One region of the Fictibacillus sp. KU28468 genome, then DNA from elsewhere that is predicted to be linked to it. Evidence: riboswitches for the same ligand, from Rfam matches in the RefSeq annotation. Region 1 holds a riboswitch; each other region holds the start of a gene.
The links. A riboswitch is a leader RNA that binds a small molecule or an ion and turns the genes downstream of it on or off. The one in region 1 is predicted to bind S-adenosylmethionine.

Region 1 (7,334 bases):
TTAGCGGTACAAACGTTGGAATGGTTGCACCTTTATAGATTTCTTTAATCTTCTTGGCTGTATCTTTTGATTGATAGATCTTCGCAATTTTTTTCAGCGATTTTTTATTTTTATCTTCAGTTCTTGTTGCAATGATATTGATATATGGCTTTGCAGTCTTGCTTTCAAGGAAGATCGAATCTTTCTTCGGATTCATTCCAGCATCGACAGCAACGCCATTGTTAATGATTGAAGCGGCCACATCAGGAAGCACCCGTGGTGTCTGGCCTGCAACTACTGGTTTAAGCTTCAAGTGTTTTTTGTTCTCCGCCACTTTTTTCAGATCACCATTTCCATCAAAGTTCTTTTCCAGTTTGATTAGCCCGGCACTCTGCAGAAGAAGCAATGCACGGCCCATGTTCGTAGCTTCATTCGGCAAAGCAATGGTTGATCCAGCCGGGATATCCTTGATGTTCTTGTATTTTTTTGAGTAAACGCCCATAGGCGCAATGACGGTTGTTGCAATCGGGGCTAAATCCAATTTATGTTCTTTTTTAAACGAATTGAAGTAAGAGATGGTCTGAAACGCATTAGCGTCAATATCCCCGTCAGACAATGCCTGATTCGGACGGACATAATCGGAAAACTCTACGATTTCCAAATCAATACCTTCTTTTTCTGCTTTTTTAGCGATATACTTCCACACGTCACTGTCAGATCCGCTGATGCCCATCTTTACTTTTTCAAGGCCTTTTTTATCTCCGCCGCTGCACCCGCTCAAGAATGCCGACATTAAAACCCCGATGACTAAAATGATCAATGAATATTTTTTCATACGATTTCCCTTCTCCCTTTTCTCTTTTTATCTTCTTCTAATTTTTCTGGACAGTATATTTCCTGTGCTCTGTAAGCCTTGAACAAGGATGACGAGCAGAACGACGGTGACAATCATCACGTCTGTATCAAATCGCTGATAGCCGTAGGCAATGGCCAGATCGCCCAAGCCTCCTCCACCAACAGCCCCTGCCATCGCCGAAGCTCCGACCAGGCCGATCGTTGCGATCGTAAACGACAGGATCAGTGAACTGAATGCTTCCGGCAGCAGTATGCGAAAGATGGTCTGCCAAGGAGTAGCTCCCATGGCTTCTGCGGCCTCTACAATGCCCGGATCGATCTCAAGCAGGCTGTTTTCCACGAGCCTTGCGATATAGGGGCCGGCATATACAATCAATGGCACAATCGCGGCCGATGTCCCGATAGAGGTACCGACTACTAATCTTGTAAACGGGATAATCGCCACCATTAAGATGATGAACGGTATCGAACGCAGAACGTTTACAATCGCGTTCAAAACGTTAAAGACGGCCAGGTTTTCAAGAATGTGCCCCTTCCTCGTGACTACGAGTACGACGCCAAGCGGAATGCCGATTACAGCCGAGAACAATAAGGAAAATCCAACCATCGTTAAGGTATCACCGGCCGCATTTAAAATGTCGACCCAAAATGTACTCCAATCAACTTGCATAAGGTGCGACCTCCCTTATTTCGACTTCACTCTGGTTCACGAAAAAGATCGCTCTTCTGATTTCCTGTTCGTCGCCGATCAATTGAACAACAAGGTTTCCGAAAGGGACGTCTTGAAGTTCTGTGACATGGCCGTATAGAACGCTGACGTCCACGTTGAATTTCTTGGCAATCTGTGACAGCAGCGGTTGTCTTGTGGATGCTCCGGTAAATACAATCCTGAAGATCTGATGATTCCTGTCCTGCTTCTTCAATAGGTCTTTAAGGGACTCAGGCAATTCATCCTGAAGAACTGAACTGACGAAGCGCCTTGCCGTCTCAGTCTGTGGCCTTGCAAATACATCAAAAACGCTCCCTTTCTCAATCACTTCTCCGTTCTCCATAACAGCGACGGAATCGCATATCTCACGAATGACGTTCATCTCATGCGTGATGATCAGAATCGTAATGTTGTATTCCTTATTGATTTTTTTCAGAAGCTTTAAAATACTGGAGGTAGTCTGCGGATCCAATGCCGATGTTGCTTCATCACACAATAGCACTTCCGGATCAGTGGAGAGCGCCCGGGCAATGCCTACCCGCTGTTTTTGTCCGCCGGAGAGCTGGTCGGGATATTTATGCCCGTGCTCGGACAAGCCAACAAATTCCAGCAGGTCGTTCACCTTCTCTTTAACGAATGATTTCTTCATGCCGAGAAGATAAAGCGGTGTCGCAATATTATCAAATACCGTTTTTGCGTTCAGCAGATTAAAATGCTGAAAAATCATACCGATATTTTTCCGTTTTTTTCTCAGTTCCTTCGGAGACAATCTTGCCATGTCCTCCTCTCCTACAAAGACGTGCCCTGATGTTGGCTTCTCCAAAAGATTCACACATCGCAGCAAGGAGCTCTTTCCTGCTCCGCTGTATCCGACAACACCGTAGATCTCCCCTTTTTTTATCTCAAAGCTCACATTGTTTAACGCTCTTACCCGGCTTTTGCCACTCTCATAAATTTTGGTTACCTCTTCAAATCGAATCAATGATGTGATCTCCTTTCTCGCTACTGTTAAAACATCAAAAAAAGCCTCTTCTTGAAAACAAGAAGAGGCCTGACGCATCGAGATGAGTGGCTGATCTCTTCTTATCTTCCAAGCGCTAATCGCTTGCCGGACTTGGCACAGTATTCCCATTAAACCGGGAACCCGCTGCCGAGGTTTCAAAGGGCCAATCCCTCCACCTCTCTGGATAAGAAACAAATATAATGTTCAATTAAATAAAAAAATCTCTTCTTAAAGAAAGAAGAGATGTTTGTATCCATAAGGAAACGAGCTGCTCTTCTTATCTTCCAAGCCCTTAAAGGAACTTGCTGGAATTGGCACAGTGTTTTTCAAAAGAAAAACCCGCTGCCGAGGTATCACAGGGCCATATCCCTCCACCTCTCTGGATAAGAAACACGTTCATATTTACTTGATGTGACCTATCTTATACCATGATCTAAGTCGATGTCAAATCTTTTTTCGGAGTTCTCTGATCGGAAAAAAAACACTGAAGCCATAAAAGCCAGCCACATTGCTCCTCCGGCAACTCCAGCCAGTACATCCGTAATATAGTGAATGCCTAGATAAATTCTGCTCCAGCAAATAAATCCAAGGTGCACTGCCAATATACAAAATTTCGTTCTAACAAACTTTTTTGATAAGAGTGTAAAAAGACCATAAAGCGCTGTTGCATTCATCGCATGCGCACTCGGATATCCATACCTAATGTAAAAAGGTTTAGTGGATGGAGGCCGCTGCTTCCAATTCTTTCTCCAAACAGAGTTAATCCAACGGCATCCGATCAGGTTGGCTATTAATAAAAAAACAATGTTTCTCTTTCCTTTTCTCCTGTATCTGTATGCAGAATAAATAGTGGCAGGAATCAACAGAAATCCAGAACCAAGAAAAGAGTAACTTCTCAGAAAGAAATCCACGAAACCTCCGCCCCGTGCTGAAAATATAGCCAGGCTTCCCATTCCGTCAAGTTTCATCCAATGATCATCATTACGAAGCCTGTTCATTAGTCTTAAAGCTACAATACCCATTATCATAACGCCGCTTAGAATTGCCATATTCTCTTTTTTCATATCCGCCCTCACTTTAACTTGCTTTTATGTACATATCCTTTCATGTGGCGGACTATTTTATGCGTTCAGGCACCTCTTAGAATTACTCTATTGTTAAAGTTTCACCGCATCTTTTTCTAAGAAAACCATAATGCTGCCCTGTTCTATTTTTTGCACATAACGCTCAGCCGTCCGTTCTGAAAGATCCAGGGACATGAGAACTTCTTTTAAATCATCCTCTGAATCCTCACTAAACATGGATGCAAATGGACCAGCAGCAAGCAGCGGACCAATACCGGGAACACCAAGGCCTGGCACCGCGATGGCTCCGCCGATACCAGACAGAAAACCTGCAATGGTTCCATAGGCTGCTTCGTTTACATCTTCGTCCAGATGTTCTTCTGAAACATTCGTTTTATCGGCAACTCGATCCATCTTTCCATCATCTTTAGCAAGGATGGAGATGTCCTTTGCATTGTATCCTTGATTCACCAGGGATTGTATACTATCAACAGCTTCGTTCTCTGTTTCATACACTCCAATCACCATTTTGCTCATATGTATTGCCTCCTAATCAATGTCTGATTTTATTTACTAGTATTTACCCCAACCCTATATCTGTAAACAGGTGCCACCATAAGGATAAGAAAACTCCCCTCCAAATGCCGGGGAGTTTTAGATGGTTTTCTCTTTTAGGATAGACCGGCTCTTTGAAAAATATATTCCTTTTGATCCGCCTCTTCCCTTGTGTCTCCCAGTACAAGGCCCTGTATAAGCGTGGCGGCATCTTCATAAGGGCTTTCACTGCCATTATAGATCGACAGCGGAATGAAATATCTATCTTCAATCCCCCGTTTCACTTCATCATACAGGGGTTCTATACCGCCCTTGGATTCCCAGGAAACGAATTTGATTACCTTTTTACCGAGCTGTTCTTCAACACTGTCTCTCATAAGAAGTGCGGCGGTAGAACCGTTGACTCTATAATTTAAATCAAAGGCTATTTTCCTTCCATCAGCCGTTACCGCAATGTCAAATCCTGCAATCCCTTTATAGCCTCTTTTACAGCCTTCTTCCATAATTCTTCTCCCGACCTTGATGACCTCATCATCGGGTTCTGACTCTTTATCGACCCAGTTTCCTTTATATTTTCCGTCTTCCGTAATATTTTGGATCGTACTGCCCAGATAAATCAGACGGTCATCTGCTGTACAGGCAAACTGAACGCAATAATTGTGCTCGATCTCCAAGTACTCTTCTATGACAATTCCTTCACAGGAGGCGAAAAAGTTTGCTGCCCTGTCAATGTCCTCCTGATTTTTGCAGATAAATACATCAAAACCTGCCGCATTTGCCTCATTTGTCGCTGCCTTAACGACACATGGAAATGGGAAGGTTTCTAATTGATCATGAAGTTCCGCAGCTGTTGTTGATTTTCGTTTCGGAGCATGTCCAGAAGGAACCAGCTCTTCTAAATTCGCTTTATTGTTTAGATACTGAACAAGGCGCGGATCGATCCAATAATTTTCTGATGACATTTCTTCTTCTGGGTGAATATGCTGAACTACCATCTTCTTCTGCTCTTTTTCTAAGCGGCCGAAAATGTTTCGATAATCCGCCTCTGTCGAATATTCGTGAACAGGAAAACGAAGCAGGAGACCCGCCCGTTCATACAGCTCCGTTGCTTTTTTGGTAGTTACCGACCGGTTGCAGATGACCGGCATGCTTCCCAATACCGCAAACTGGCTTCCCGTCAGAAGATCAAGCTTTACTGGACAATCGGGAATCCACTTATTATGAGCGAATGAAGGCCTCGGATTAAAAATGAGATCCGGACCGTAAATTTCAGAAAATGTATAACGCGGAACAATTGCTGGTTTACTTATCTGCATGGATTGTACCTCCTGAACATGCTTGGATTACAGGATAAATACCTTTTTTAGCTTACCTTTAAACCAGCAGCCTTATCATTTAGCAAGCAATGTTTTCCATTTGCCCTATTCTGTTTGATCTGATGTATACTAGGGAAATGGCAAAAGAAGTTAGCTGCCATGGAGGAAATTATGAAGAAATCGCTGCTAAACCTGTTCCCGCTGCTTTCTTTAGGATTATTGCCGATTTGCTCCTTGATCTATGATTGGGTCAATCACCCCGGGAGCGAAGTGCATAACCTAGCTACAACTGTTGACAGGAACATACCATTCTCTGCTGTTTTTATTATCCCTTACCTATTGTGGACCTTATATATTTACGGAACCTTGATTTATTTCTATTTCAAAGATAAGAAGACGTACTTCAAGACACTGTTTGTTTACATTGCAGGCCTGCTGGTCTGCTATACGGTATACAGCCTTTTTCAGACCACCGTTCCTAGGCCGCTCGTTGCTGGCTCTTCATTCTTGGAATCTCTTGTAAACCGGGTCTACGAGATGGATGCCCCTTATAATTGTTTTCCAAGCATCCATTGCTTTTCCAGCTACCTGCTGGTCCGGGTAATGCGCAAGGCACCGTTCTCAACAACCTGGAACAGAAGTATGATTACGTACTTTTCCGTGATTATTATCGTTTCAACTCTGATGGTTAAACAGCATGTCATCCTTGATGTGTTCGCCGCCGTCTTGTTGGCAGAGACATTATGTTTTGTCTCCGAGAGAAATTGGTCACCTTCCATAAAATCCAAACCAATTCCCTCATCAACGAAAGAAATCAGCCATTAAAAAAAGCTCCAGCGCCACGTTCAGCCCTTGGTGCTGGAGCTGGATTAAAAAATCCCCATTGAGGCGGTGCCAGGCACCATTTCAATAGGGGTTTTTATTGTTAAGCTATTAGCTGAAAATCGGAGCAAACATCATGGTCACGAACATGAGCGTTAAATACATAATGGAGAATTTAAACATTCTTCCTGACCACGCAATTTCCGTTTCTTTTTCTTTGTACTTAAAGGACTGCATCGCACGGTAAAGGAAGACTGCTCCTAAAATACCCGCAACGATTAAGTACCAGATTCCCAGTACGTTAAAAAAGTACAAGAGAAGAGAAGCTGCTACCGCAAATACGGTATAGATTAAAATATGAACCTTCGTTTGCTTAAAGCCCACTTTGTTCGGCAGCATCGGTACATTTACACTCTTGTACTCTTCTGCCCGTTTCATTGCCAGTGCAAAGAAGTGCGGGGGCTGCCATGCGAACATGAATACAAATAAGAGCAATGCGATCAAATCAAAGTGTCCGGTAACTGCCGTATAGCCAATAATCGGAGGTGTAGCGCCTGAAATACATCCGATTTCCGTATTGATCACTGTCACCCTTTTAGAAATTGTATAAACAAATCCATAGAAAATAAATCCAATAAAACCTATAAGCGCAGCAACCGGATTTACCATCAAGCCTAAAATGGCCTCACCTATGATAATAAAAATGAGCGACATTAAGATCGCATTTCGTTTCGGTATTCTCCCATTGGTAATCGGCCGGTTCTTTGTCCGTTCCATGTACTTATCGATATCCGCATCGTAAACATTATTCACGATCGCAGATGAACCGATCACAAAAACGGTTCCTAGAACTGTCCAGAAGAAAAGCTCCCATAAGCTAAGGCTTGAAGAAAGATTTCTCGCACCGATGCAAAAGCCAGCAATTGTTCCTAACAGGTTAGAAAAGATAATACCCGGCTTTGTTATTTGTATATAGTCTTTTAAAATGCTTGGAGTAGCATTTTCACCCATAAAATCACCATCTTTTCATA
Region 2 (7,334 bases), 1.1 Mb from region 1:
CGTGTTTTTGTTGACAAGAAAAGTAGCTTTAATTACAGGCGGCACCAGAGGTATCGGTAAAGCCATCGCCTCCAAATTTGCCTCCGAAGAATATGATCTCGTGTTGAATTTCATGAGGAAGAAGAAAGACGCAGAGGAGACCAAACAAGAATTTGAATCTCAATACGGAATTAAGGTCCATTTAGTGAAAGCGAACGTCGGTGACCTTGACCAGATCAAAGCCTTGTTTGCGGAAGTAAAAGAAACCTTTGGCCGTCTAGATGTATTTATAAACAATGCCGCTTCCGGTGTTTTAAGGCCCCTGCTGGAAATTGAAGAAAGCCATTGGGATTGGACTCAGGACATCAACGCAAAAGCGTACCTGTTTGCCTCCCAGCAAGCAGCGATGCTTATGGCAGAAAAAGGTTCAGGTGCTATCGTTGCTCTATCGAGTCTTGGATCAATCAGAGCACTTCCGAATTACGTAGCCGTTGGTGTATCCAAGGCTTCGGTTGAAGCAATCACCCGTTATCTTGCTGTTGAACTTGCGCCTAAAGGAATTGTTGTCAATGCGGTATCTGGCGGAGCTGTTGATACGGATGCACTGAAGCATTTCCCTAATCGGGAAGAACTCTTAAACGAAGCGAAGAAGAAGAACCCGGCGGGACGAATTGTTGAACCGGTTGATATCGCTGAAACGGTTTATTTCCTCTGTACACCTGCAGCCAGCATGATTAGAGGGCAAACCATTATAGTGGACGGCGGCCTGTCATTGCTTGCTTAAATAAAACTGGAAAAACGCCTAAAAATTTTTGGGCGTTTTTTTAAATTATAAGATTGACTGACTGGTCATATCAGTAATATAATGATTTAGTGATTTTAGTTTAGTAGGTTAATTAAATTGAGAATTTGACTGGGGGTCATTTCATGGAAGGTGATCAAAACGAATGGTAAAAATACTAGTTGAAGGAGTATAACAAAGATTAACACTTAAAGATTCAATTAGTATAACAACAGAATGGAGAAAATCACTCATATGAAAATTGAACAACAAATGCCTATCAACCGCAATATGGTCCTTTTGGGCCTTATTATTGGGATGTTTTTCAGCGCAATGGAACAGACCGTGGTTGGTACAGCGATGCCTACCATTATCGGTGAGTTAAATGGATTTTCTATTTTTGCCTGGGTAACTACTGCCTATTTAATTACATCTACTACGATAATTCCGATCGTCGGAAAGCTTTCGGATCTATACGGACGCCGTACCCTTTATTTGATTGGAACCGTCATTTTCGTCATTGGCTCCGGGTTATGTGCAACAGCGAATTCTATGGAACAATTGATTTTCTACCGCGGGCTGCAGGGTCTTGGCGGCGGTATGATCATGCCTCTTTCACAAACCATTATCGGAGATATTTTCACAGCGGAACAGCGTGCGAAATGGCAGGGAGTATTCGGAGCAATCTTCGGATTAAGCTCTGTTATCGGTCCGTTCATCGGTGGATTTTTAGTCGACTCGATCAGCTGGCACTGGATTTTCTTAATTAATGTTCCTTTTGGTCTCTTATCTGCCATCCTCATTTTTGTTGGAATGAAAAATGAACTGGTAAGGCCAAAAGAAGAAGTGAATATCGATTATCTTGGAATCATCACTCTAATTCCTGCCATCGTCTTATTGCTCCTTGGTTTGACGTTTGGCGGAGATAAATTTGAATGGGTTTCTCTGGTAAGCGGATTGATCTTCGGCTTCTCCATCGTTCTATTGATCGTATTCGGATTTGTAGAAAAGAAGGCAAAAGAGCCTGTCCTAGATCTTTCACTGTTTAAAAACCGTGTTTTTGCCACAACAAATGCTCTAGGGTTTTTACTGGGCTTAGGCATGTTCGGTGCGATCATGTTCGTTCCGATGTTTATGCAGGGTATTCTGGGTGTAACTCCGACACAAGCTGGTTCTACCATGACACCGATGATGATTTCTCTCATCCTGGCGAGTATTATTGGTGGAAGACTTTTATTGAAAGTTCCTTATCGAACCGTATTGACTGCGGGCATGATCATTACAGCAGTAGGCTTCTACTTGATGAGCACGATGGGTGTTGATTCCAATGAAATTACAGCATACGCTTATATGATTATAATGGGATTCGGAATGGGTCTTGTTATGCCGACATTAATGATCGCGATTCAAAATGAATTTCCGAAAACAAAACTGGGAGCTGTTACTTCTGCATCAACGTTCTTCCGTTCAATTGGCGGTACGATTGGTATCACTGTTCTAAATGTAGTGATGAACCATTCCTTAGAAACAAAAATGAAAGATGTAGTGAGTGGACAAACGAACCCAATGCTTCAAGGGATCTTTCAAAAGTTAGCAGACAAAACAGATGCATTGTTCAGCATTTTAATCCATCCAGATCTTCTTAAATTGCCTGATACAATTAAAGATACCGTTATTCATTCTATACAGACCGCATGGAGTGATTCTTTTACCACTGTATTTTTAACAGGCTTGATTTTTATTGGAGCGGGTATTTTGGTCGCTTTATCCGTCGGCGGCGGAAGAATTAGCCGGGAGCGCCCTGAACAGCATACGCCTTCTAATCAGACGGCGGTTATTGAAAAACCAGCTGTTGAATAGTGATAAATAAAGACATGAGGATGATATCCTCATGTCTTTATTGTTTCTCTCATAAATTCCTTGAGCAAGTTCCCCCACTTATCAAATTCTGTCAGAAATCCATCATGCCCAAACATGGTGGATACCTCAAGATATTTTGCTCTTTTATTTGCAGCTTGAACATCTTTTACAAACTGTTCCATTAAATCAGAAGGATAGAGCAAATCACCAGTGAAACCAACACAAAGCATTTGAGCCTTATAGCTCTGGGAAGCAGCCACTACTCCTCCCCTTTCTCTGCCGATATCGTGAGTATCCATCGCTTTCAATAGTGTTAAGTAACTGTTGGCATCAAAACGGTCCGCTAATTTATCCGCTTGGTATTGAAGATAGGATTCAACTGAAAAGGCTGCATTCTCATGAATGGTTTCCCAATTCTCAGTTTGTTTTCGCTGAAATCGATGATTGAACAATGCTCCCGAACGATAAGTGAGCATACCGATCATCCGAGCAATGCCAAGCCCTTTCCTTGGTGTATTTTCTTTACCGTACTGTCCATTATTCCATAAGGGATCACTTAGGATGGCCGTTCTTCCCGCTGCATTGAAACCTATCGCATAATCACTTAGAAAAGGGGTTACGGCAATCGGGATCAGACGCTCCATAAAATCAGGATACATCAGTCCCCACTCTAATACCTGCATGCCGCCTAACGATCCGCCGATCACTGCCTCTAGACGTCCCAAGCCGAGTACGTCCAAAAGTTTCTTTTGGGCCTGCACCATGTCTCTGATTGTTATCAATGGAAATTCAGCTCCGTAAGGACTTCCAGTAACGGGATTGACCGAGAGTGGTCCTGTTGATCCGTCACACCCTCCCAATACATTTGAAGTAATCACCTGGTATTTCTCCAAATCAATATACTGCCCATTTCCCAAAAGACCTGCCCACCAGCCTTCTCCCATCTCACTGTTTAACGTATAATGATTACCTGTAAGCGCATGGCATACGAAAATGGCAGGTGCATTTGCTGCGCCGATTCGCTGGTATGCGATATGGACATCTTTCAGCTCTTTTCCAGACTCTAACGTAAGTTCTCCTATTGCTGCCGTATCATTTACAGCAGATAATTGTGTATTTGCCAACAGATATCCCCCCATTTATTCAACAAAAAACACCTCTCTAAAAGATTCAGAGAGGTGCAATTATCCGCTTGGGCTTGACCTTCTCTTATCTCTCAAAGCCTTCTGCCTTGCAGGATTTGGCACCTGTTCAGAAATAATCTGCAGGTTGCCGGGTATCATCGGGCCAGTCCCTCCACCACTCTTGATAAGAGTCAATTATGAATTTTTCAAATACTTTAATACGTTCAAAAATACCTTACTCCTATAGGTTTGTCAAATGGAATTTGGAGGTTGGGTACAAATGTTACGATTATGTTTGCCTCTCTTATATATAGGGAATGAATTTATATAAGTTTACAAAAAAGGGGTGATTTTTATGCCTTATTACGAAAAAATCCTTGTTGGTGTGGATGGATCGGAATCTTCGGAGGTTGCCTTTTACAGAGCTATAGAAATTACGAAAGAATATCATGCGCAATTGCTAATTGTTCATATTTCTGAGGAAAAAATCCCTACTGCTCCATTAGACGCAGGTGCAGTTAACATCGAGTTGAGCCGTGATAAGAGTTTCAGTGAATCCCTTCTTGAAGATTATGATGAAATGGCAAGGAAACATGGATTAAAACATGTTAAAACCTTATCCAATTACGGAACTCCAAAAACAGAAATCCTTTCTTTTGCTTCCATGCATGAAGCAGATTTAATTGTCTGCGGTGCAACCGGGTTAAACGCTATGGAACGCATTTTTATCGGCAGTGTTTCACAATATATCACTAGGCATGCCACTTGTGATGTTCTCATTGCCCGGAACAGCCAAAAAATCGAATCATCGGGTCTTAGCATAAAGAGCTCAAGTGAACGATAATAAAGCCTCAGACCTTTCTTTCTATGGCCTGAGGCTTTAATTTACTTGCTGAATGTATGGTTGCCGATTACTATATTGACAGGCTTTGTATCGAGCCAACGGCTTACCGCTGTCGTTTTATTATAGAAAAACAGCGATCCATTCGTATTGTCATAACCGGATAATGCTTTATCAACAGCTTTTTCTGATGAAGGTGAAGGCTTTTTCAGTTTGTTTTCCATGACAGGCTGAAACTGCCCTTTGTCGTAGATAACCCCTTTGATCGTATCCGGAAAGCTATCAGCCTTTACTCGGTTCAAGACAACAGCAGCAACTGCAGCTTTACCTTCAAAACTTTCACCCATTGCTTCGGCTTCGACAAGAGAAGCGAGAAGTCTTTTATCTTCTGAAGATGCTTTCACTTGATGTTCACTTACCCCTTTAACTGCCGGTATGTTTAATTGCTGGCCAGGTCTTATCATATTTCCGTCTAAATTGTTGTCTTTTTTGATACTTTCATAAGATACGTTATAAGACTGACCAAGCTTCCAAAGAGTATCCCCTTCCTTTACCGTATGTGCACTTGCATTTGTTCCTCCTGCTATAGATAGCCCAATGGCTGTTATTCCCGTAATTAAACCAATCTTTTTAAACATAAATTTATACCTCCTGGATCTTTGTGTTTTCGTCAAAAGTAAAAGGACGATTTCTGATCACCCTTTTGTTGTTGCGAACTAACGAAGCCCCTAGGAGTTATGTTTCGGATATATGATATTTTTTGTGACCATTGACCGATTTTCCTTCAGAGCACATGAGCGATAAGTGGCTCCAATATACTATAGATAACCCCATTTAATTCGGCAGGAGGATGATAACTTGCTATTCCTTACTAAGATTGAAAAACTCTTCACTCCGCTCGTTCAACCTACCTCACAGGAATTGCTTGATGCTATCCATAAACTGCAAGCTAGTGTAAAGGACGCCGGCCCTTTTATCAGGGATCCAGAAAACAAACCCTATGGCAGGAAATTAATTTATAAGAGTGATCACGTAGAAATTCTCGTTATGCATTGGGCTTCTGCCCTGGATTGCTCTCCTCATGACCATGGGCAGTCATATGGGTGGGTCCAGATTTTATCTGGCTCTTCAAACCACACACTCTATAAGCTCCAGCCCGGCGGACAGCCTGTGCCAGTGAAAGAACAGGTTGAAAATAAAGGATCGCTCCTAAACGTTGGAAGAGGAATGATTCATAAGATGGGTACTCATGAAAAGGAACCGCTGATTACTTTACACGTCTACTCTCCCCCAATTTCCGGTATGAAAGTGTTTGACCTTGAAAAATGTGCAGCTTGCATCGTCTCAGAAGATTGTGGAGCATGGTGGCCTGATGAACAAAGACAATTGCTGCAAACCATTTTGCTCCCGTCACAGCCTGCTAAGCGGTGAATGTATTTCCGCATATCCAGGGATTTAAATGGTTTTCCCATAATTTCTTACAATTTGTGCAGTTTAGCCTCCTTAATTCTCCCTTTCTTTAGAGATTATTGGCTATAACGGACGATGTCCCGGTAAAGGGTTGAAACCTCTTCTTTACATGTTAAGATAGGACCTTAAGTGAACTCAGCACAGCAATAAGGAGAGGTTGCATGTTAGAAACTAAAAAGGTGCTTTTTATCGGGGCAGGTTCCATGGCCGAGGCAATAGCTGCCGGAATGGTCAATCAAGATAAATTACCGCCCAGCAATATCATGATGACGAATAAACAAAATGAAGAACGACGAATTGAACTGATGAAAAAATATAAGGTGATTGCCTTACCTTACAGTGAAGTAAGGGTCCAAGAAGCGGATCTGATCATCTTAGCCATGAAGCCGAAAGATGCAGAAAAAGCATTAATCGAGCTGAAACCCAAACTAAAGCCAGATCAAATTGTACTCTCTGTTCTCGCGGGGATATCTACTGGCTTTATGGAAGAAATTCTTCCTGATGAACAGCCGGTTATTCGGGTAATGCCTAACACTTCCAGTACGATTGGAGAATCGATTACGGCCGTAACTGGTGGACAATCGGTCACAATGGAGCATATAGAAATCGCAAAAGAATTATTTTCTGCGATCGGCAGGGTAAAAGTGATTGAAGAAGAACAGATGGATGTGTTTACAGGTATAGCAGGAAGCGGTCCGGCTTACATTTACTATGTTCTTGAACATATTGAAAAAACAGCTCAGGCTGAAGGACTGGATGAGGATCTTGCAAGGGAGATTGCAGCACAAACGGTTTTCGGCGCCAGTAAAATGGTGCTGGATACAAATGCATCACCTGAATCACTAAGAAAAAAAGTTACATCCCCAAACGGCACAACAGCAGCAGGGTTGGATGCTCTGCGGGAAAATGAAGCTGGCCAAGCGTTTACTAAAGCAATCATCAGCGCAAAAGACCGATCTGCTGAGATCCGCAAAGAATTCGAGAAAGTTTCTGTATGATAATAAAAAATCGCCCGACCTGGGCGATTTTTTATATTTTAGGATAAGGTATAACTGCCGGCTGTGTCCCTCATACTGATAAAAAGGAGATCAGGAGGAGCACACATGGAAATAAACCATCCAAAAAATATTCATCTGTACATTCTGTTGCTTACTGCGCTTGTTTTCATCTGGTCTGCTTTCCGCCCGGCTGATTATTTCACTTGGGTTCTTGAAGTATCACCTGCTGTCCTTCCAATCCTAATCCTTATGCTTACTTATAAACGTTTTCAATTTACAAC
Region 3 (7,334 bases), 1.2 Mb from region 1:
AATGAATCAAGCTGCTGCTGCAAAAATTTCGCAAGCTCCAGCATGCCATATTTTCCGGCAGCCGCTTCAGCATCAGAGTTGTAATTGGTGTTCGTATTGATATCATACGTATAGATCGTGCCGTCTTTATCTTTTATAAATTCGATCCCGGCAACATGAATCTTGTTGTCTGCCAGAACCCTCATATAGTTTTCAATGATTGACTCATTGAAGTCCTCCTGAATTTGAAACTTCGGCTTGGCTGGCGTTTCCTCTCCTGCAGGACAAAACAGGTCACCGATCTGGCAGGCGTCTGCCGGACAGAGTTCAAAGCCTTCTGAGGTATCCACCCGAACCGCATAAACAAACTTGCCGCCGACAAATTCGCAGCGTGTAATATAAGATTCCGGCGATTCAATATAATCCTGTATCAATGTGATGCCATCCACCGGCTCTTCGAAATCAGGGCCGAGCACATACTCTTTCAATCCTTGGTATGAATGGAAAAGCTGAACACCAAGGCCTTTTCCCGCCCGGTTATGCTTTGTAATAAACGGTTTGCCGCTGAACTGCTCAGCTGCCTGCAAAATTTGGTCCTTGCCAACAGCCGCAATGGTTTTGGGCGTCTTCACCCCATGCGCCTCAAGCTCTAAATATTGAACGACCTTACTCACCTCAAGCTGAAGGGCGCGGCTGCCATTCAGCACTTTTCGGCCATGTGCTTCCAGCCAGGCAATGACACCGGCAGCAAGTTCCGGTGCATAACGGTGTCCTCTTGTATGTGAGGAAGCACTCATGCGGCTGTAAAAAATGCCCTCGGGCGGGGCTTCTGCCAGATTAACCGTTCCCTGATCGAGATGCCATGCCTCATAAGGCACTTGCAGCTCATCCAGCCTCTTTGTGAGATGATCTGTCCATTCATCGTTCTCATGTATGATATATACTTTTTTCATGGTCATCCTCCTTATTTCGCATATTCTTTCCGATAGCTCTCTACCAAAGGCATCACCTGTTTTGAGAAACGTTCCATCTCTTCTAACTGAGGGGAGAATTGCAGTAAAAGGAGTCCGAGGCCGGCTTCTTCATATGCTGCAATCCGCTCCGCAATCTGTTCAGGTGTACCGATCAGATTCGGCCTCAGCCCCCGGTTGGAAACAGAGTAGTCGTACAGCTGAATCTGCTGTTCAAGCTGCGACTTGCTCGTAAAATCTTTAAACCCAGCATATGCGCTGGACTCTTTTACATCTGTAATCCTCTGCAGTTCCGCTTGGGCTTCTTCTTCAGTATCCCGGCAGATCACATAGGCCGCCATGCCGAACGAAGATAAAGGTTCTTTCCCTGTTTGCCCGCGGCGGTTCTTCATGTCATTGATCTTAACGGCGACTTCTTCGACAGTGCCGCCATGCATGACGTAGGCGTCACAGGAGGAAGAGATAACCTGTTTACCCCTTTCACTTTCTCCGCCAGCATACAAAATGGGATTTGGCCGCTGAACAGGTTTAGGGAAAAGTTTCGTATCGCTAAACTGATAAAACTTGCCGGAATAATTGAAGGTTTCTTCTGTCCACAGCCCCTTTAGAACATCAAGAAACTCTTGCGTACGCTCATATCTTTCGTCGTGGGCAGTAAAAATGCCGCCATACTGCTTCGCTTCCTCTTCCCACCAGGCGGAGACGACATTAAGTGTAAACCTCCCGCCGCTCATTTGGTCGATGTTCGCCGTCATTTTCGCCGTTACAGCAGGATTATGGAATCCCGGCCTTACCGCTGTCATAATTTCTATTTTCTCCGTTACGGCCGCGAGACCCGCTGCCGTTGTCCAAGCCTCCAAAGAGTCCTGCTCCGGCCCTTTTATATCATTTAAATACAGTTCCGCGATCAGCGTCGTGTCAAACCCCCACTTTTCCGCGGACTGAATAACCTTCTTCGCATAATCAAACGTCGGCGGCATGTTCTCATCTTCCACATTTCTCAGCCATCCACCAAAGATCGGCAACCAAAATCCAAATCTCATCTACCTTTTTCTCCCCTCTGCTATAAGCAAAACATACTGCCGCCGAGAGAGACCCTCTAAGTCTATCCCATCAGCGCGGAGGAGCGGTCGCGACAAAGTCGAGACCCCCCGACCTACCAAAATAGCCCACAAAAAAAACTCCCTCTCAGATAAGAGGAAGTTTTAGACCGTTCCATCTTATCTTCCAGGATCTACTCCTGCTGGATTTAGCACCTTCTAAAAATAGGTTGCCGGGTTTCATAGGGCCAGTCCCTCCACCGCTCTGGATAAGATTTATTTAATTAATAGTAATCCTACAATAGAAGTAGGTATTTCGTCAATTTTTAGGATGTGAGAATAGATGATATTGAGTTGCGTTTGACTGGCAAATAAGTCTGAAAATTAAGTTCGGATCAATTATTGCTTGTTTCGCTCAATTATTCTCCATTCGGCTCAATTCAGCGCCAGTTTCGTTCAATTCCGTTCTTCCGGCCACAAAAAAAAAAGGGGCTGTCCAAGAAGTCTGTAACCTGTTGATTTCCGTTCCAGGCTGCTCGCTTTTACCGGCGTAAACGCCTACTTTCGCAGGGCGTGCGGTGAGCCTTACCGGCGTGAACGCCTACTTTTTGGTGCAAGCACCGGCGGGAGTCTCACCTGTCACGCTAGTCCCGCAGGACAAGGAAGGCTCCGGCAGCTTTTTATCGCACGAAGAAAATGTGAAGTTCATTTTCGAGGAGTCTCGCATCTTCCACTTCAATTAACTTTTCATTGAAGATTTTTCAAGCCAAAAAGGGGCTGCCTGAAGGTCAATTTTCGACTTTCTGGACAGCCCCCACCTTTTCTGCTTATTTAAAGCCAATCTCCGCGATAACCATCCGTTCTTTTTGGCTGATATCCTTTACTACCGAAACAACCGACCCAGGGAACGTGACCCTGAGCATTTCAGCCACGGTCTGGCCCTGATCATGGCCGACTTCAAAGGCAACAATGCTTTGTGGGTTCAGAACGAGGGGCAGCTCTTCCATAAACCTTCTGTAAAATACGTAGCCGTCCTCACCGCCGCTAAGTGCACGGAAAGGCTCTTGATCCTTAACGATCGTCTCAAGCTCCATTATTTCACGGTCAGGAATGTAAGGAGGATTCGACACAACGATATCTGTTTTTTCTCCGCCCTCGATCAGAGGCTGAAGGAGGTCTCCATGAATAAAACGAACAGATGCCTCAAGGTCTTCAGCATTTTTCTTTGCGACTTCCAGGGATTCCTCAGCAATATCGATCGTGGTTACCGAAAAACGAGAATTCTCCAGTGCCAGCGTAATGGCAATGGCACCGCTCCCCGTCCCGACATCGACTGTCTGGATCTTTTCTATGCCAGGGAACCTCATCATGGAGCGATGAAGCACTTCATATACGAGCTCTTCTGTTTCCGGCCGAGGAATGAGCACCTCTTTATTCACCGAAAAGCGTCTTCCGTAAAACTCTTCAAACCCAATAATGTATTGGACAGGCACTCCATCGCCATGCTTTTGTACAGCTGCTTCAAATGCCTCTTGCTGCTTTGGAAGAAGCTCTTCATCCAAACCAAGAAGCAGCTCCGTCCGGCTCAGATCGCCAAGTACATGACGAAGCAGAAGCTCCCCGGCTTGAGGTTCCCGTCTCTTTTTCGTTAAAAAAGATGAAGCCCAGTTCAGGGCTTCATGCCGTTTCATCGCTTTCATCTTATGCTTCCGTCTGGGCCTTCATTTTGCTTGTCTGGTCTTCTGTAATTAATGCTTCAATGAATTCGTCCAGCTTGCCGAGCAAAATTTGATCCAGTTTTTGAAGAGTCAGGCCGATGCGATGGTCCGTTACACGGTTTTGCGGGAAGTTGTACGTACGGATCCGTTCTGAACGGTCACCGGTACCCACTGCAGATTTACGGTTTTCATCGTATTCTTTTTGTTTTTCCTGCTGAATTTTATCATAAACACGTGCGCGAAGAACCTTCATCGCTTTTTCCTTGTTTTTGATCTGTGATTTTTCATCCTGACAGGAAACAACGGTTCCAGTTGGAATATGCGTCAGACGAACAGCGGATTGAGTCGTGTTAACCGATTGTCCGCCCGGTCCGCTTGACGTAAACGTGTCTACACGGACGTCCTTATCATGAATTTCAACTTCCACTTCTTCTGCTTCAGGAAGGATCGCTACTGTCGCTGTAGACGTATGGATACGACCGCCGGACTCAGTAGCAGGAACACGCTGTACGCGGTGTGCTCCGTTTTCATACTTCAGCTTGGAGTATGCCCCGTTGCCGTTGATCAAGAAGATGATCTCTTTGTAGCCGCCAAGCTCGGTGTAGCTTGCTTCGATTACTTCTGTTTTCCAGCCTTGCACCTCGGCATAGCGGCTGTACATTTTGTAAAGGTCGCCTGCAAATAGGGCGGCTTCGTCACCGCCTGCTGCTCCGCGTACCTCGACGATTACGTTCTTATCATCGTTCGGGTCTTTTGGAAGAAGCAAGATTTTCAGCTGCTGAATGTACTCTTCAATCTTATCTTCAAGCTCGGAAACTTCCTCTTTCACCATGGCGGTCATCTCGGCATCAAGCTTTTCTTCGAGCATTGCTTTTGCTTCGTCGAGCCCTTCTTTTGCTTCTTTATACTCGCGGTAAACCGCTACTGTATCTTGAAGAGAAGACTGTTCTTTGGAGTATTCCCTTAATTTATTCGTATCGCTAATGACTTCTGGGTCACTTAATAGATCATTTAATTTATTGTATCGGGCTTCTATCGTTTCTAAACGTTCTAACACGCTTTTCACCTCATTTTAATGGCATAACATTCTAATTATAATACAGGGGAGGTCACCCGTCAAAAGCCTTCAGACTGTGTTTTGACGGTTTGAAGGCAAAAAGAAATCCCCGGAGCTACAGGTACTGCCCGGGGAGAGCGTCTAATCTCTTTTTCATAGCTGAGCGCCAGCCTTCTGCCAGTTCATTCAGACCGGCAAGCATGGTAAGCCCTTCTCTGTTTTCCTTGTCTATGTATGTCATTCTGTTAACAAATTCGACAGAGATCCCGGCTCGATGTTTTTCTTCAATAACAAGCTTGTCTCCCGGGCTGACAGTGCCTTCTTCCAGTACGCGCAAGTAATAGCCGGAGAAACTGGTATCATGAATATATTTGACCATCAACGGCTGTTTGAGTTTGGCAGCCACCTTAAAACAAGGCTGGCGCGGCTGGCTCACCTGGACCAGTGCCTCCCCAAGCCGGAAGATGTCACCGATAAAGACCTCTTTTTCGGTAAGGCCTTCAACGGTAAGATTCTCACCGAAAGATGGTACGTCCAGAGAGATTCCCAGCCCTTTCTCCCAATACGCATAATGATCATGAGAATAGACACAGACTGCTTTATCCGGACCGCCATGGTGCACGGTGTCCGCCTGTATATCTCCTTCAAATTGAAGATTTGACAAGAATAATGGACTACGGGACGGCTTTTTATTGATCGCCGAGCTTATGTCTTTTCCCTGCCACGAAAGAACATCTGCCTTTCCAGTATTCAAAGCTATAATGGATCCTTCCACAACTGCACCCCCGCTCTTTCTTTTATCGTACTCTATAGGGATGCGCCGGGCAAAGGTTTTTAATACATGGATGTATGGTTTTTCAGCGCTTCGTAATCCAGTCGCTGCTGATTCATGCGGATGGCCTTTGTCAGTTCTTCAATCACGACTTTTTCATCGGTTATAATATTGAAAACAAAGGGAATGGTTGCAAAGTGGCCAAAAAATTGGGTACACCCTTTGTGCCGTATGTCGTGCTGCGTATCAGTAACCGGATTGACTTTCACAATAAAATTTCCCATGGATTCATAGATAGGATCCAGCGGCTTCTCTTTCAACTTTTTGATAAGTGTGGTGATCGGAACAGGATGGTCGTTCCAGTCCGTTCCGTTCGATAAGATATCCAGCATTTTCTACACCTCTCTATTATGATTGTTCGACAGCGCCGGCAGGTTCTTGTTGGTACAGATAGTGTTGAAAGAAAAAAAGGATACGGTGCAAGAATAGCGAACACCCATTTAAAGATGACTAAAAGAAAACGAAGGGGAATACTATAGAAGAACAGAAAGGGGATAGAGTATGAACTATTGTATTATCGGCGGAGATGCGGCCGGGATGAGTGCTGCGATGCAAATCGTCCGCAACGATCCGGAGGCCAGCATCACCATTTTTGAAAAAGGGGGCATCTATTCTTACGGCCAATGCGGACTCCCCTATGTAGTGAGCGGACTCATTCCATCTTCTGAAGAACTTATTGCCCGCGATGTAACCACCTTCAGGGAGAAGTATGGAATGGACGCCAGAACCTATCATGAAGTGACCCGGGTTGATCCAGGGGAAAAGACCATTTACGGCATACATACAAAAACGAATGAGGAATTTGTTTTTTCATATGACAAGCTTCTGATTGCAACGGGGGTCAGCCCTGTCATGCCGCAATGGGAAGGAAGGCACCTGCCAGGCATCCATGTTGTGAAAACGATTCCTGACGTTGAGAAAATCAAGAAGGACCTTGATCCTTCCATCCAGGACGTCACCATTATCGGCGGAGGCTATATCGGGCTTGAGATGGCAGAAAATCTTAGGCTTTTAGGGAAAAGGGTAAGGATTATCCAAAGAGGGCCCCAGCTAGGCGCCATCTTTGATTCCGATATGGCAGAACTGATCCATGAAGAAGCCCAAAAACATGACATAGAGGTTTGTTTGAATGAAGAAGTTCAGCGGTTTAAGGGAGATGACCGGGTTCAATTCGTAAAGACGAACAAACGGGACTATCCAACGGACATGGTCATCGTATCTGTTGGTGTAAAGCCAAATACATCATTGATCGAAGATACGGAGATCCGGCTTCACGAGAGCGGAGCCATCCTTGTCAACCGGTACATGGGGACCAATGTGAAAGATGTCTATGCTGCTGGAGATTGCGCGAGCCATTACCACCTGATCAAAGAAATGGATGATCATATTCCTCTTGGCACAACAGCGAACAAGCAAGGCCGGATTGCAGGCCTGAACATGTCAGGAAAGAGGCAGACGTTCAAAGGAATTGTCGGCTCCTCCATCATTAAGTTCATGGACCTTTCTCTTGGAAAAACAGGAATATCCGAGAAAGAAGCGGAAAAGCTCCATTTTCCGGTTGAAACAGTAATGACGCGTGCAAAAGACATTGCCGGCTATTTTCCTGGAGTTGAACCGCTGCACGTCAAAATCATATTCGACGCCAACAACCAGCGCATTCTGGGCGGGCAGTTTATCGGCAAGCATGGGGTGGACAAAAGAGTGGATGTTTTGGCCACAGCCATGTTTCACAAAATG
Region 4 (7,334 bases), 2.1 Mb from region 1:
ATAGCAGCATCATACGAAAAAACGCACTGATCGGCATGGGATCTCTTGTACTTGACGGCGCTGAAATCGGTGAAGGAGCGTTTATCGGAGCCGGCAGCCTCGTACCCCCGGGCAAAAAGATTCCGCCGAACACCCTTGCATTCGGCCGTCCTGCCAAAGTGATACGGGAACTGAACGCAGAAGATATTGCCGACATGGACAGGATCCGCCGCGAATACCAAGAAAAAGGGCAATATTATAAATCACTTTCAGAAACAGACTGACGCTCTCCGTTAAATTCTATTAAATTTCCATCTGGATCACTGACATAAACCTGATGCCACGGTGTTTTATTATCCGGCTTATTTAAATAAGGTATTTGATGGTGGTCCAGCTTTTTTAACAGTCTCGGAATATCTGTAACACGGATGGCAAAATGACCATCCCTGCTATCCAATTCATCCGTTCCTCTCAAAGCCTTGCCTTTTGCGTTTGCGATCAAATGAAGCTGTGTTGCCCCAAAATCGTACCAAACACCTGGAAAGCCGAACTGAGGCCGCTCTTTGCTCGCCGAAAAACCCAAGATTCCCTCATAAAAATAAAGTGCTTTTTTCAAATCAGTAACTACTAGTGATACATGATGGACTCCTTCGTACATGGCTTCCCCTTTCTTTCCTCTTAATTTTCCGTTCATCACTTTTCTGTTCTTGATAAATCATACCATAAGATGTTTTCTTATTTAAATTGTAGGCTCTATCCTGATAAAATCCACATAATTACCTCCGTTAGAAAATAATTTAGTAAGAGTACGATTGTCGGAGGTGAAATCCTTTGAAACATGTAAAATCCTATGTTCCTTTCCATAGCAATTTCGATCCATGCCAGCCGATCGGAAGAAAGTATTATTCTACTCCTCCTCACTTATATATGACATTCCAGCCCTATAACCTGCCGCAGTTCTCACCACAGGAAGCATTAAAAAAAGGAACGCTTTGGCCGGTATTTTATGATTACTATGAAAATCCTTATGAAAGAAGGAGTTGATCAGGAATGGAAACAGGCCTTCCAGCTGAGTATTATCAGCTCCTCGAGGAATTACAGGCGGTTGATTTTGTGCTTGTTGAATTAACCCTGTATTTAGATACCCATCCAAATGACACAGCCAGCATCCATCAGTTCAATCATTTCGCCCGGGAACGAAAAAAATTGAAGAAAGCCATTGAGTCAAAATATGGGCCGATGCAGCAATACGGAAACAGTTATTCAGGTGCTCCCTGGGATTGGAACAAAGGACCTTGGCCGTGGCAGGTATAAAAGTAAAACCATGGGAGGGCAACTATGTGGATTTATGAAAAAAAGCTGCAATATCCTGTTAAAGTCAGCACATGCAATCCGAAGCTGGCTAAGTTTTTGGTTGAACAATATGGCGGGGCAGACGGTGAGCTTGCTGCTGCATTACGGTATTTGAATCAGCGGTATACGATCCCTGACAAGGTCATCGGCTTGCTCACCGACATAGGAACAGAGGAGTTTGCCCATCTTGAGATGATTGCCACCATGATCTATAAATTGACAAAGGATGCCACTCCCGAGCAGATGAAGGATGCCGGACTCGATACCCACTATGCCAATCATGACAGCGCGCTCTTTTATCATAATGCAGACGGTGTGCCATTTACTACAGCTTATATTCAAGCCAAAGGAGATCCGATCGCTGACCTGTACGAAGACATTGCAGCAGAGGAAAAAGCACGTGCTACGTATCAATGGCTGATTGACATGTCGGATGATCCAGATCTCAATGACGGGCTGAGGTTTTTGAGGGAAAGAGAGATCATCCACTCCATGCGGTTCCGTGAAGCTGTTGAAATTCTAAAAGAAGAGCGTGATCAAAAGGTTTTCTTTTAACCTCATTTATACCGGAAGCTGCAAACCGCTTGAATTCATCCAGGCGGTTTTTTCATTTATTTACAATTTCTTCACAATGCCTTTAAACAGCGGCAATAAACCTCTTGTAATCTGAAAGGGAAATCGTTATACAAGGAGGACTTCCATGGCAAGAGTAACCGGCTGGATCTATGAAAAGGAATGTGATGTGTTTAAATGGGTGAACGGCAGACTGCAGCACCGTTTGCTGGATAAGTATTTCAATGGGATCACACACATTGGCGGAGCAACGTGCACCATTCTAACTACACTGCTTCTCCTGCTTACCATTCCTGTCGATCTGAAGAAATTTGCTGCTGCAGGAATCCTGTCTCTTATTCTCAGCCATATTCCTGTTGCGATCTCAAAGAAATGCTATCCACGGAAACGCCCTTATCTGATGATCGCGGGTACCAAGACCTTCAGTAATCCGCTGAAAGACCATTCTTTCCCTTCAGGACATACGACCGCAATCTTTTCGGTCATCATCCCGCTCGCTTTCATCCATCCAGGATTGCTTACCATACTGCTTCCGCTCGGGTTGTCTGTTGGCATCTCGCGTATGTATCTCGGCCTTCATTACCCAACCGACGTGCTCGCCGGTATGATCCTCGGGATCAGCTCAGGAATCTTTTCCGTGTTTTTACTCAACGTTTATCTCGTTCCTTACTTTTTATAAAATTTAGGAGGGGTTACATGAAAAAAGCACCACAGGAAAACTGTTTGATGATTGTGCAAGAAATCAGTCCGAATCTCAATCCAAGAATCGCTCTAGCAGCAATCTTCAAGCTTCCTGTATTCATGAAAACCTTTGAGCATAAACCTCCGGATTTAATTGTAAAGGTGCCAGGCACCGGCTTTTGACATATGTCAAAAAGCGGTGCCTGGCACCTTTTCAAAAATAAACACTTAAATCGATTCATAAAATAACAAATCGATAATAAACTAGTCGATGTCAATAATAAATTTAGTTTTTCGATAATAAGTTCTTCTCAAAACTCTACTTACATAAAGAAATTCACTTTGTTACTTGCAAAACCCACGTTATTTCCATATCAAGGGTCGGCTCACCATCATTTCACTCAATAAGTAGTCTCTTTACTCGTAAAACTGGTCAATCATTGCCTCTTTTGATCAAAATAACTTTATTTCAAAAGAAAAACCGGCCCAAAGGCCGGTTTTTTTCAATGTATTTATGCGTTTGCTTGATCTTTAAGTGCTTCTGCTTTATCTGTTTTTTCCCAAGGAAGCTCAACGTCTGTACGGCCAAAGTGTCCGTATGCCGCTGTCTGTTTGTAGATTGGACGGCGAAGGTCAAGCATTTTAATGATTCCCGCAGGACGAAGGTCGAAGTTTTGGCGCACAAGATCAACCAATACTTCTTCAGAAACTTTTCCTGTTTCGAATGTGTTGACAGCGATCGATACAGGCTGTGCTACACCGATTGCATATGCAAGCTGAACTTCTACTTTGTCAGCAAGTCCGGAAGCAACGATGTTTTTCGCTACGTAACGAGCGGCGTACGCTGCAGAACGGTCAACTTTAGTTGCATCTTTACCGGAGAATGCTCCACCACCGTGGCGAGCATATCCGCCATACGTATCAACAATGATCTTACGGCCAGTTAATCCAGCATCACCTTGTGGTCCGCCGATAACGAAACGGCCTGTCGGATTAATGAAGTATTTTGTGTTTTCGTCGATCAATTCTGCAGGTACAACAGGCTTGATGACTTGTTCTTTAATGTCGGCTTGAATTTGCTCAAGTGTAATTTCTGGATGGTGCTGAGTGGAGATAACAATCGTATCGATACGAACCGGTTTGTCATCCTCATCATATTCCACCGTTACTTGAGTTTTACCATCCGGACGAAGGTAAGGAACTTCTTCGGTTTTACGCACTTCAGCCAATCGGCGGGACAGGCGGTGTGCCAAAGAGATCGGAAGCGGCATAAGTTCAGGTGTTTCATTGTTGGCATAACCAAACATAAGACCTTGGTCACCAGCACCGATCGCTTCGATTTCTTCATCAGTCATTGAGCCTTCACGAGCTTCAAGCGCTTGGTCAACACCCATCGCGATATCCGCTGACTGCTCATCAATGGATGTAAGAACTGCGCATGTTTCAGAATCGAAACCGTATTTTGCACGGTCATAGCCGATTTCTTTGATCGTTTCGCGAACGACTTTTGGAATATCAACATAAGTAGATGTGGTGATTTCACCAGCAACAAGCACAAGGCCTGTCGTTACGGATGTTTCACAAGCGACACGTGCGTTCGGGTCGTTTGCAAGGATTTCATCCAGGATCGCATCGGAAATTTGGTCACAAATTTTATCCGGATGCCCTTCCGTAACTGATTCAGATGTAAAAAGACGACGGCTTTTAGACAATTGAAATCCTCCTTCTCTATTGAAAGCATAGAGCAATTTTTTTATAAGATACGGTACTCATTCCTATATGGATACTTTGTTTTGTAAAATATTCAGGTTCAAACTGTTTTAAGACATAAAAAAAGCCTTTCCCTGGACCTAAAATACACGAGGGAAAAGGTCTTATTTCTACGCCTTCACCTCTTATTTTCAAGGTTTTTCACCTTGCAGGTTAGCACCTTTTCACTTCACTGCACAAGATGCATATGTGATGATGAAGTGTCGGTTGCTGGGTTTCATAGGGCCTGTCCCTCCACCTACTCAGAATAAGAGTAGCCGTTCCCGAAATATAATAGCGCAGTTCGACAAACCTGTCAACTTGAAAAGCTATACTCTCCCTCTCCGGCGGGAGTCTGGGAGATCCTTCAAACGGAATTAAGTACCAATTATAAATGAAAGATTATGCTTTTAAAAACAAAGAGCCTGATTTATGAACCAATTTACAATTTGCTAAATAAAATAGTATACATTATTTGTTTCAATGTGTTATACTAATTTCGAATTTACTTACGATATTAATGATAAATATATTTCTTAAAAGGATGGTTTTGCGAACATGAATACGGTTGATTTAACGACGACTTTAGATGACATTCTATCCAGCGCTGCTACTCATGAAAATCTACCTGTACCTATGCTAGTTGAAAAGGCGCTGCTCCGAAATGAAGGCATTTTATCTTCAACCGGTGCTCTCAGGGCCACTACTGGAAAATATACTGGACGTTCTCCCGAAGACAAATTCATCGTGGATGAAGCTAGCACACAAGATAAAATAAACTGGGGCAAAATCAATAAGCCCTTTAACGAAGAGAAATTTGAGCAGCTCTATAAAAAAGTACTTCATTACTTAGGACAAAAAGAGGAATTGTTTGTATTCAAAGGATTCGCTGGTGCCGACCACGCGTACAGGCTGCCTATTCAGGTGATAAATGAATTCGCTTGGCATAACCTGTTTGCCCACCAAATGTTCATCCGTCCGACAGCTGAAGAACTAAAAGGAATCGAAGCGGGGTTCACCGTGGTATCTGCACCAGGATTTCAAGCAGATCCTGCTGTAGACGGGACCAATTCTGAAACCTTCATTATTATATCATTTGAAAAGCGTATCGTGTTGATCGGAGGAACTGAATATGCAGGAGAAATTAAAAAGTCCATCTTCTCAGTGATGAACTACATTCTTCCTGAAAAAGGGATCCTTTCTATGCATTGCTCCGCAAATGTCGGGCAGGAAGGCGATGTAGCTCTGTTCTTCGGATTATCGGGTACCGGGAAAACTACGCTCTCTGCTGATCCGCATCGTTCATTGATCGGGGACGACGAACATGGCTGGGCTAATACTGGTGTTTTTAACATTGAAGGCGGCTGCTATGCAAAATGCATCAACCTCTCTGAAGAAAAAGAACCGCAGATCTGGAATGCGATCCGTTTTGGAAGCGTTCTCGAAAATGTCGTTCTTGACCATGAAACACGCGTAGGTAATTATAGCGAAGGTACGTTGACTGAAAATACTAGGGCTGCCTATCCAATTCAGGCGATTCCGAATATTATCCAGCCAAGTGTTGCTGGTCATCCGAACACGATTATCTTCCTGACAGCTGATGCATTCGGCGTATTGCCTCCGATCAGCAAACTGACAAAAGAACAGGCCATGTATCATTTCCTTTCCGGCTACACGAGCAAACTTGCCGGAACAGAACGAGGAATCACATCTCCTCAAGCGACCTTCTCAACATGCTTCGGTGCACCGTTCCTTCCATTGGATGCAACTGTATATGCCGAAATGCTCGGAGAAAAAATCGATCATCATGAAGTAGAAGTATACCTGGTGAATACCGGATGGTCAGGCGGAGAATATGGTGCCGGCAAGCGCATGAACCTTTCCTACACAAGAGCCATGGTTCAGGCTGCCCTTCAAGGGGAATTAAAATCTGTAGAGACGATAACCGACCCTATTTTTGGACTGCATACACCAGTACATTGCCCAGGTGTTCCTGATCAAGTACTTCAGCCGAAAAAGACTTGGGAGAACCCGGAAGATTACGACCACAAAGCAAAAGAGCTTGCAAGTAAGTTCAAGGAAAACTTCGAAAAATTCAACAATGTGCCAGCAGAAATTAAAAGTGCAGGACCGCTTTGCTAAGTTAAGAAAAACTTTAGAGCCCTGGGCACTAAAGCTAGATCCAAAACTCCTACAAACCGCTTCCCAGCCGAAGCGGTTTTTTTATTTTCCATAAAAAGGTTGAAATCGACACTTATGTCATTTATAATAACGACATAAGTGTCATTTTAATTCCTAGGAGTGATTTCATGGAAAAGAAAGCAGGTAATACATTAAGGCAGAACAAATCTTTTAAGTTTTTAATGTCGGCACAGGTCATTTCCAATCTTGGTGACTGGCTTAGCATCATGGCAATTTTTTCATTGATGGCTTTTAAATGGAACGCCTCACCGCTGGAGATGTCATTTGTCATTATTTCACTTGGACTCCCCATGACGGTTCTTGGACCGGTTGCTGGCGTGATCGCCGATCGCATGAACCGTAAAACCATCATGGTTTGTTCTGATTTTTTCCGCTGTATCATTATTCTTGGTTTGATCGTTGCATCTGTGCCTTGGCATGTGTACATTCTGCTTATTCTTCTGGGAATCTTCTCCTCTCTTTTTACTCCCGCCAAAAGCGGCATGCTGAAAGAAATTGTGTCCGATGACGATATGCAGCAGGCTGCTTCGATCAGCTCTGTCATCCAGGACGCGACGAAGATTATCGGTCCTGCCATCAGCGGATTTTTAGTAACCACGGCTGGAATCAGCAGCGTTTTTATTCTTGATTCAGCCAGCTTTCTCTTGTCCGCTTTGCTGCTGTTCGTGCTTCCAGGTGTTAAACCGCTTCACGTAAAAGAAAAACGCACAAAAGGATCTGTTATATCAGATTTAAAAGAAGGCTTTCAATATATGAAAACAGTACGCTTTATTTTGTTTGGCACTGGTCTCATGTTT

Region 2: linked by a shared signal. The riboswitch ahead of metX (homoserine O-acetyltransferase MetX) and the one ahead of OKX00_RS17985 (methionine ABC transporter ATP-binding protein) in region 1 are both predicted to bind S-adenosylmethionine.
Region 3: linked by a shared signal. The riboswitch ahead of OKX00_RS01345 (LLM class flavin-dependent oxidoreductase) and the one ahead of OKX00_RS17985 (methionine ABC transporter ATP-binding protein) in region 1 are both predicted to bind S-adenosylmethionine.
Region 4: linked by a shared signal. The riboswitch ahead of metK (methionine adenosyltransferase) and the one ahead of OKX00_RS17985 (methionine ABC transporter ATP-binding protein) in region 1 are both predicted to bind S-adenosylmethionine.

Annotation. Positions count from the first base shown of each region.
Region 1 is NZ_CP110666.1:3,426,999-3,434,332, forward strand. It holds gene OKX00_RS17975 (MetQ/NlpA family ABC transporter substrate-binding protein) at 1-814, opposite strand, end outside; gene OKX00_RS17980 (methionine ABC transporter permease) at 842-1,504, opposite strand; gene OKX00_RS17985 (methionine ABC transporter ATP-binding protein) at 1,494-2,525, opposite strand; SAM riboswitch class I at 2,624-2,737, opposite strand; SAM riboswitch class I at 2,821-2,936, opposite strand; gene OKX00_RS17990 (phosphatase PAP2 family protein) at 2,963-3,610, opposite strand; gene OKX00_RS17995 (YflT domain-containing protein) at 3,704-4,147, opposite strand; gene OKX00_RS18000 (ATP-grasp domain-containing protein) at 4,282-5,481, opposite strand; gene OKX00_RS18005 (phosphatase PAP2 family protein) at 5,653-6,306, shown strand; gene cyoE (heme o synthase) at 6,415-7,314, opposite strand.
Region 2 is NZ_CP110666.1:2,336,640-2,343,973, forward strand. It holds gene fabL (enoyl-[acyl-carrier-protein] reductase FabL) at 11-763, shown strand; gene OKX00_RS12065 (MDR family MFS transporter) at 1,016-2,620, shown strand; gene metX (homoserine O-acetyltransferase MetX) at 2,650-3,744, opposite strand; SAM riboswitch class I at 3,827-3,935, opposite strand; gene OKX00_RS12075 (universal stress protein) at 4,100-4,588, shown strand; gene OKX00_RS12080 (cell wall hydrolase) at 4,630-5,223, opposite strand; gene OKX00_RS12085 (cysteine dioxygenase) at 5,444-6,016, shown strand; gene proC (pyrroline-5-carboxylate reductase) at 6,217-7,053, shown strand; gene OKX00_RS12095 (DUF2238 domain-containing protein) at 7,159-7,334, shown strand, end outside.
Region 3 is NZ_CP110666.1:252,219-259,552, reverse strand. It holds gene OKX00_RS01350 (ATP-grasp domain-containing protein) at 1-932, opposite strand, end outside; gene OKX00_RS01345 (LLM class flavin-dependent oxidoreductase) at 944-1,993, opposite strand; SAM riboswitch class I at 2,168-2,266, opposite strand; gene OKX00_RS01340 (hypothetical protein) at 2,569-2,733, shown strand; gene prmC (peptide chain release factor N(5)-glutamine methyltransferase) at 2,818-3,681, opposite strand; gene prfA (peptide chain release factor 1) at 3,692-4,765, opposite strand; gene OKX00_RS01325 (MOSC domain-containing protein) at 4,881-5,540, opposite strand; gene OKX00_RS01320 (hypothetical protein) at 5,600-5,929, opposite strand; gene OKX00_RS01315 (FAD-dependent oxidoreductase) at 6,099-7,334, shown strand, end outside.
Region 4 is NZ_CP110666.1:1,366,445-1,373,778, reverse strand. It holds gene OKX00_RS07105 (gamma carbonic anhydrase) at 1-263, shown strand, start outside; gene OKX00_RS07100 (VOC family protein) at 236-673, opposite strand; gene OKX00_RS07095 (spore coat associated protein CotJA) at 811-1,023, shown strand; gene OKX00_RS07090 (spore coat protein CotJB) at 1,030-1,293, shown strand; gene OKX00_RS07085 (manganese catalase family protein) at 1,318-1,887, shown strand; gene OKX00_RS07080 (phosphatase PAP2 family protein) at 2,033-2,584, shown strand; gene OKX00_RS07075 (hypothetical protein) at 2,602-2,769, shown strand; gene metK (methionine adenosyltransferase) at 3,099-4,298, opposite strand; SAM riboswitch class I at 4,479-4,610, opposite strand; gene pckA (phosphoenolpyruvate carboxykinase (ATP)) at 4,894-6,477, shown strand; gene OKX00_RS07060 (MFS transporter) at 6,645-7,334, shown strand, end outside.